One region of the Streptomyces sp. NPDC051320 genome, then DNA from elsewhere that is predicted to be linked to it. Evidence: riboswitches for the same ligand, from Rfam matches in the RefSeq annotation. Region 1 holds a riboswitch; the other holds the start of a gene.
The links. A riboswitch is a leader RNA that binds a small molecule or an ion and turns the genes downstream of it on or off. The one in region 1 is predicted to bind S-adenosylmethionine.

Region 1 (3,860 bases):
ACGACGGCCGCGCCGATGCCGAGCGTCCACAGCACGGTCCTGGAGACGTTGCGGCGCGGGTTGTCCATCTCCTCGGCGAGATACACGGCGGTGGAGAAGCCCTGGAGGATGAAGAGGGCGGTGGCCAGGCCGGTCACGATCAGTCCGGCGGTGACGGCCGAGCTCTGGCCGTGCCCGGTGGCCATCACCGGGTGGACGAAAACCGAGGCGGACCTGCTGGTGTGGCTGAAGCCGAGGAAGGCGACCACTGCGCAGGCCACCACCTCCAGGACCAGGAAGATGCCGGTGATCCAGGCATTGGCGCGCAGATCCAGCAAACCCATCAGGGTGGCGAGCACCATCACCCCGGCCGCGGTGAACTCCGGACTCAGGTGGGCGATCGGCGCCAGATAGTCGGCGGTGCCCAGGGCGATGATGGGTGGCACGATCATGACCACGATCAGCGACAGGACGAACACCAGCCACCCAGCGAGCCGGCCCATCAGGGTGCCGACCATGGCGTACTCGCCGCCGGAGCTCGGTATCAGTGTGCCGAGCTCGGAGTAGGTGAAGGCGACGCCGATGCAGAGCAGGCCGGCGATGGCGATGGTGAGGGCCGTGCCCGTGCCGAGGGTCGCGAACGAGTCCGGCACTATCACGAAGAGTGAGGACGCCGGGGTCAGGCAGGTCAGTGTGAGCAGCGTGCCTCCCACCACCCCGATCGACCGGGTGAGCTTCGGAGCGGCTGCGTCGCGAGGGCCGGCTGGGGGCTTCTCGGCTTCGGACTTCTGGGGCGTGGCGCCAACGGCCATGTCGGGCATGTTGATTATCCGTGTCCCATCGGTGCGTGGGCTGGACCGAGCGGGGACCTCCGCGCCGCTTCGGTGTCCGAATAAAACCCTTACCGATGGATCCCGTCAAGACCTCATTAAGGGCGCATCGCAACGAAATCCGTCGTGTCCGACGTATGCGTAGGTTCTTATGCGCTCCCTGGGCGCGGTATTCAAGCGGATTTAGTGGCCTGATGGGCGGTGCGGATTCTCGCGTGAAATCGGCCGGATTCTTTTGGCAGGCGGTGGGACGCGACCGGTCACGCAGCGCGGCGCGCCTGGTACTCGGCCACCTCACGCATCGGCGGCCGCTCCTCGGTGTCCACCGGAAACGTCCGCGGCACGAACCCGTCAGGACCGCGTTCGAACTGGGTGAGCTCGGGTCGCACCAGATGCCCGCGGGAGAGCCGCAGCTGCGCGGTCCGGTAGATGGCGGCTGCCATCCGGCCGAGCGCCAGGCCGTCCTGGTGGCGATGCCTACGGGAGCCGACGTCGACCTGGGCCAGCGCGTCGAGCCCCACCATGTGGAGCGCGTCGACCAGCAGGCCGAGCTCCACTCCATAACCGACCGGGAAGGGGAGGCGCTCGAGCAGCGAGCGGCGCACCGCGTACTCGCCGCCCAGCGGCTGGACGAAACCGGCCAGCTGGGGCCAGTGCAGATTGAGCAGCGGCCGGGCCACCAGTTCCGTCACCCGGCCGCCCTGGCCCGTGCCGGAGGGGAGCGGAGGGGACGCGGCGGGGGAGGCGGGCGAACGGAACTCGGCGCCCAGCGGACGGTCGTACATGGCCTTGACGAAATGCACGTCGGGCTCGGTCAGCAGCGGTCCGACGATGCCGGAGACGAAGTCCGTCGAGAAGTCCTTCAGGTCGGCGTCGACGAAACAGACGATCTCGCCGCTGGTCGCCAGGAGCGAGCGCCACAGCACCTCGCCCTTGCCGGGCAGGGCGGGTATCCGGGGCAGGATCGTGTCCCGGTGCACCACGCGGGCGCCGGCCGCCGCCGCGACCTCCGCCGTACGGTCGGTGGACCCCGAGTCGATCACGACCAGCTCGTCCACCAGCGGCACCGCCTCCATGAGATCCCGCCGGATCGCCGCGACGATCTCACCGACCGTGGCCTCCTCGTTCAGCGCAGGAAGCACCACGCTCACCTTCGTACAGCGCTTGGCGGCGGTCAGCCGGTCCAGCGGACGGTCGGCGGCCGACCAGGAACGCCTGGTCAGCCAGCGTTCCACCTCATCCAGCACGGAGTGTCTCCTCGGTACGCCGGCCGCGGCAGCGGCTCATGTGACAGTCATCTCGCGGTACGGACGACTCTCTCCATCGTCCTCGCCGTCGGCTACAGTCTTGAACAACGCGAGAGACCGCCGCATGCCGGGGGTCGGTACGCGCGACAAATACCCGGGCCCGGTGGTCCGGCGTCATAGCGCTCATCCAGAGGGACTGAGGGAACGGCCCGTTGAAGTCCCGGCAACCTTCCGCCGACCGCGAGGTCATGGTGGGGAAGGTGCCAATTCCGTCTTGCGGCGAAGTACGTCGCGAGGAAGATGAGGAGAAAGGGACCTCGCCACCATGGCTGTGCAGACTGTCGCCGACACCACGAACTCCACCGAAGCGGTCGATCTCGGACCCGCCGCCGCGCTTTCCTGCCGCGAATGCGGAGAGCGTTTCGCCCTCGGACCGATCTTCGCCTGTGCCTCCTGTTTCGGGCCGCTCGAAGTCGCGTACGACCTGCCGAGCGGCTCCCCCGACGAGCTGAAGAAGCGCATCGAGGCAGGCCCGAACAACATCTGGCGTTACGCGCCGCTGCTGCCGGTCCCCGCTGATGTCGCGTCGCAGCCCAATCTGAACCCGGGTTTCACCAAGCTGGTCAAGGCCGACAACCTGGCCCGCGAGCTCGGCATCACCGGCGGCCTGCACATCAAGGACGACTCCGGGAACCCGACGCACTCCTTCAAGGACCGGGTTGTCGCGATCGCCGTCGAGGCCGCCCGCGCCTTCGGCTTCACCACCCTGTCCTGCTCGTCGACCGGCAACCTGGCGGGCGCCGTCGGCGCCGCCGCTGCCCGTTCCGGCTTCCGCTCCTGCGTGTTCATCCCGCACGACCTGGAGCAGGGCAAGGTCGTGATGGCCGCGGTGTACGGCGGTGAACTGGTCGGTATCGAGGGCAACTACGACGACGTCAACCGCTTCTGCTCCGAGCTCATCGGCGACCCGATCGGCGAGGGCTGGGGCTTCGTCAACGTCAACCTCCGCCCGTACTACGGCGAGGGCTCCAAGACGCTGGCGTACGAGATCTGCGAGCAGCTCGGCTGGCAGCTGCCCGACCAGATCGTCATCCCGATCGCGTCCGGCTCCCAGCTCACGAAGATCGACAAGGGTCTCCAGGAGCTGATCAAGCTGGGCCTGGTCGAGGACAAGCCGTACCGGATCTTCGGCGCGCAGGCCGAGGGCTGCTCGCCGGTCTCCACCGCCTTCAAGGCGGGCCACGATGTCGTGCGGCCGCAGAAGCCGAACACGATCGCCAAGTCCCTCGCCATCGGCAACCCGGCGGACGGCCCGTACGTCCTGGACATCGCCCGGCGCACCGGCGGCGCGGTCGAGGACGTCAACGACGAGCAGATCGTCGACGCGATCAAGCTGCTGGCCCGCTCCGAGGGCATCTTCGCGGAGACCGCGGGCGGGGTGACCGTCGGCGTGACCAGGAAGCTGATCGAGGCCGGTCTGCTCGACCCGGCGCTGTCCACCGTCGTCCTGAACACCGGTGACGGCCTCAAGACCCTGGACGCGGTGGCCGAGACCTCACGCCCCACCGCGACGATCCGCCCGACCCTGGACGCGTTCCGCGAGGCCGGCCTGGCCACCAGCTGAACCCCCGTCCCGCCCACTCCCCGGTCTCCTGGACGGCCGGTTCTCCCGGAAGGCAATCCGCATGAGCGTCAAGGTCCGCATCCCCACCATCCTCCGCACGTACACCGGCGGCCAGGCCGAGGTCGTCGCCGAGGGCGGCACCCTCGCCGAGGTCATCGCCGACCTGGAGAAGAACCACAC
Region 2 (3,860 bases), on a different contig from region 1:
ACATCGAATCGGGTGAGATTGCCACAGAGCGTGCAACGCCACCGGGTGCCGGCGGTCGGCATGGGAACCGTCGTCATAATGCCGTCCTCTTCGTTCGTGTGCCTGGGTCGCGGTGCGTCATCGAACTGCGGATGTTCTCCCCGCAACCCTACGGCCTTGCACTCACCCCCGGAGGCGGCCGGTCGACCCCTCGGGGCTCCGGCGAGGCACTCTGCCCCATTCGCCCCCGTTGGGCCATGCTCGGTCCATGCGCAAGCGGTGGGAAGCGTTCGACGGCCCGGTGGTGACCTACGGCCTGATCGGCCTCTGCTGCCTGATCTTCCTCATCGGCCCGGCCTCGGGGTTCAACACCGGTTACGGCACGGGCGACGATCTCCTCGCCGCCCAGAGCGCCTATTTCGAACGCTGGGGAGTCGTTCCCACCGAACTGATGAGCGGCACCGGGTCGGCCCTGCTCACCCCGCTCACCGCGCTGTTCGTCCATGCCGGCTGGGTGCATCTGCTCGGCAACATGCTGTTCCTGTACGTCTTCGGTGCGATGGCCGAGGAGCGGATGGGCCGGCTGCACTTCGCGGTCTTCTATCTGGCCGGCGGCTATGCCGCCCTGGGCGCCTACGCGCTGACGCACACCTCGTCCGATCAGTCCCTGGTCGGTGCGTCCGGCGCGATCTCGGCGGTGCTCGGCGCCTTCCTGAGCCTCTTCCCGAAGGCCCGGGTCACCAGCATCTTCCCGTTCCTGCTGTTCCTGCCACTGCGCTTCCCCGCCTGGATCGTGCTGGTCTTCTGGTTCGCCCTGCAGTGGCTGGCCGCCCGGCAGCAGCACGGGACCGGCCCCGGGGTCGCCTACACGGCACATCTGGCGGGGTTCTCGCTCGGCTTCCTCTACGCCACGGCGCGGTACTGGCGTGCGACTAGAGTGAGGGCCCCAGCGACGGCCACCGAGGGAGAACGTAAGCCGTGATCACCGCGATCGTGCTCATCAAGACCAGCGTGGACCGGATCCCCGAGATCGCCGAATCACTCGCTTCGCTGGAGAACGTCAGCGAGGTCTACTCCGTCACCGGCACGTACGACCTGATCGCGCTGGTCCGGGTGGCCCGGCACGACGACCTCGCGGACATCATCCCCGGCCGGATCAGCAAGATCCCCGGCGTCGAGGCCACCGACACCCACGTGGCGTTCCGTACGTACTCGCAGCACGACCTGGAAGCGGCTTTCGCCATCGGGCTCGACGCGTAGGGCGCCACCCGCCGGCGCCCCGGCCTCGCGGCCGGCCGGGGATGGCCCCGGCATCACACGGCCGGCACGCAACGGCCGTTCTCGGTGCGGTAGTTCCAGCGGGCGCCGTCCCGCACCAGCTCCTTGACCGCGGTGACGAAACGCTCCACGTGCTCGTCCGGTGTACCGGCGCCGAAGCTCACCCGGATGGCGTTGAGCGAGGCCCCGCCCGGCTCGCCCTCGGGCGCGCCGCACTCACCCTGGTCCTGCGGGTCGCCGCCGAGCAGGGTGCGCACCAGCGGGTGGGCGCAGAAGAGGCCGTCCCGCACCCCGATGCCGTATTCGGCCGAGAGCGCGGCGGCGAAGTGCGAGCTGTTCCAGCCCTCCACCACGAACGAGATGACGCCGACGCGTGGAGCCTCGTCACCGAAGAGCGAGAGCACCCGCACCGCGTCCACCTCGGCGAGGCCGGCGCGGACCTTGGCGATCAGCGCCTGCTCCCGCTCGACCAGCGAGTCGAAACCGGCCTCGGTGAGCGCCTTGCAGGCGGCAGCGATGGAGTACGCCCCGATGACGTTGGGCGAGCCGGCCTCGTGCCGGGCGGCCGTGCTGTGCCACTCGACGTCCACGCCGCCGTCGGCGCGCCTGCTCACCTGGCGGGAGGCACCGCCGCCGGCCAGATACGGCTCCGCGTCCTGCAACCAGTCGGAGCGGCCCGCCAGGACACCGGAGCCGAAGGGCGCGTAGAGCTTGTGCCCGGAGAAGGCGACCCAGTCGACGTCGAGAGCCACGATGTCCACCGGGTGGTGCGGGGCGAGCTGCGCGGCGTCCAGCACGATCCGCGCGCCGTGCGCGTGGGCGGTGGCGGCCAGCTCCGCCACCGGCCACAGCTCACCGGTGACGTTCGAGGCCCCGGTCACGCACACCAGAGCCGGACCGGCGGCGTCACGGACCGCGAGGGCGCGCTCCAGGGTCTCGACGGCCTGCCGCGGAGTGCGCGGTGCGTCCAGGTAGGTGACGGTGGCGTCGCGCCAGGGCAGCAGCGAGGCGTGGTGCTCGGTCTCGAAGACGAAGACCTCACAGCCGGCCGGCAGCGCCGCGGCCAGCAGGTTGAGGGAGTCGGTGGTCGACCGGGTGAAAACGACCTGATGATCCTCGCGGCAGCCGAGAAACGCGGCGATGGTGGACCGACTGTTCTCGAAGAGGTCCGTGGAGAGCTGCGACAGGTAGCCGGCGCCGCGGTGCACGCTGCCGTAGTACGGCGCGTAGGCGGCCACGTCGTCCCAGACCCGCTGCAGGGCCGGGGCGCTGGCCGCGTAGTCGAGCGCGGCGTAGCCGACCTCGCCGCCGGTGACGAGCGGCACCGAAACGTCCCGCCCGAGGACCGGCAGCGGGGCACCCGCACAAGCATCGGCGGCAGCGGCGGAGGCGAAGGCAACGGTGGCAACAGACATGGCGAACTCCCGGAAAGGGCAGGCGAATTCACTGGGCGCGCCGCGCATCGGGGCAGCGCTGGACAGTGCGGAAAGGGGTGTGCGGAGAAGGGGGCTACTGCCCTATCGCATTCGCTGAACCACGGAAGAACTCCCTCGGTGACCAGGATCCCTGGCGAGGGATCCGCGCTTGCCGCGGACTGTGCCGTCGCGGCCCGGTCTTCACCCAGGGCACCCCGCCACGGACGGAGGGTTGCCGGACAGCGGGCTGGGGCCGTAGTCGCTGTCACTCATGACCTGGCAAGTAGCTTGCCACAAGATGCGGGATACGCAAGGCGCGGTCCGGATCCCGGACCGCGCCGTACGTCACACCGGGTGCCGCGGAGGTGTCAGGCGTTGCTCGCCGCGACCCATCTGTCCAGCGCGCTGCGCGCCGCTCCCGAGTCCACCGACTCCGCGGCGCGCTCGATCCCGGCCGCGATCTGCTCGGTCAGCGAGCCGGTGCCCGGCCGCAGCGCGACCAGCGCCGCCGCGGAGTTGAGCAGCACCGCATCGCGCACCGGTCCGGTTTCACCGGCCAGCAGCCGACGGGCGACGTCGGCGTTGTACGAGGCGTCGGCACCGCGCAGTGCCTCCACCGGAACCAGCCCGATGCCCACGTCGCGGGGATCGAAGACCTCTTCGCGGACCGCACCGTCCGCCACGATCCACACCCGTGAGGTGGCCGTGGTGGTCAGCTCGTCGAGCCCGTCGTCCCCCCGGAACACCAGCGCGGACGAACCGCGCTCGGCCAGCACGCCGGCCATGATGGGTGCCATCCGGGCGTCGGCGACCCCGGTCGCCTGCGCTCTCACCCTCGCCGGGTTGGTGAGCGGGCCCAGCACGTTGAACGTGGTGCGGATGCCCAACTCACGCCGGGCCGCCGCCACATAGCGCAGGGCGGGATGGAACTTCACCGCGAAACACATGGTGATGCCGGCCTCGTCGGCGACCTCGGCCACCCGTTGCGGGGTCAGCTCCAGATTGACGCCGAGCTTCTCCAGCACATCGGACGCGCCGCTCGCCGACGAGGCCGCCCGGTTCCCGTGCTTGACGACCTTCGCTCCGGCGCCGGCCACCACGATCGCCGACATCGTGGAGATGTTCACCGTCCTGGCACCGTCGCCACCGGTGCCGACGATGTCCACGGTGTCCCCGGGCACCTCGATC

Region 2: linked by a shared signal. The riboswitch ahead of AB0M87_RS27775 (aminotransferase class V-fold PLP-dependent enzyme) and the one ahead of thrC (threonine synthase) in region 1 are both predicted to bind S-adenosylmethionine.

Annotation. Positions count from the first base shown of each region.
Region 1 is NZ_JBFBAL010000013.1:53,323-57,182, forward strand. Features, by position in the region: gene AB0M87_RS26060 (APC family permease) at 1-791, opposite strand, end outside; gene AB0M87_RS26065 (glucosyl-3-phosphoglycerate synthase) at 1,070-2,056, opposite strand; SAM riboswitch class I at 2,237-2,363, shown strand; gene thrC (threonine synthase) at 2,382-3,680, shown strand; gene AB0M87_RS26075 (MoaD/ThiS family protein) at 3,742-3,860, shown strand, end outside.
Region 2 is NZ_JBFBAL010000015.1:19,281-23,140, forward strand. Features, by position in the region: gene AB0M87_RS27760 (hypothetical protein) at 1-77, opposite strand, end outside; gene AB0M87_RS27765 (rhomboid family intramembrane serine protease) at 248-961, shown strand; gene AB0M87_RS27770 (Lrp/AsnC ligand binding domain-containing protein) at 958-1,239, shown strand; gene AB0M87_RS27775 (aminotransferase class V-fold PLP-dependent enzyme) at 1,293-2,672, opposite strand; SAM riboswitch class IV at 2,833-2,949, opposite strand; gene trpD (anthranilate phosphoribosyltransferase) at 3,041-3,860, opposite strand, start outside.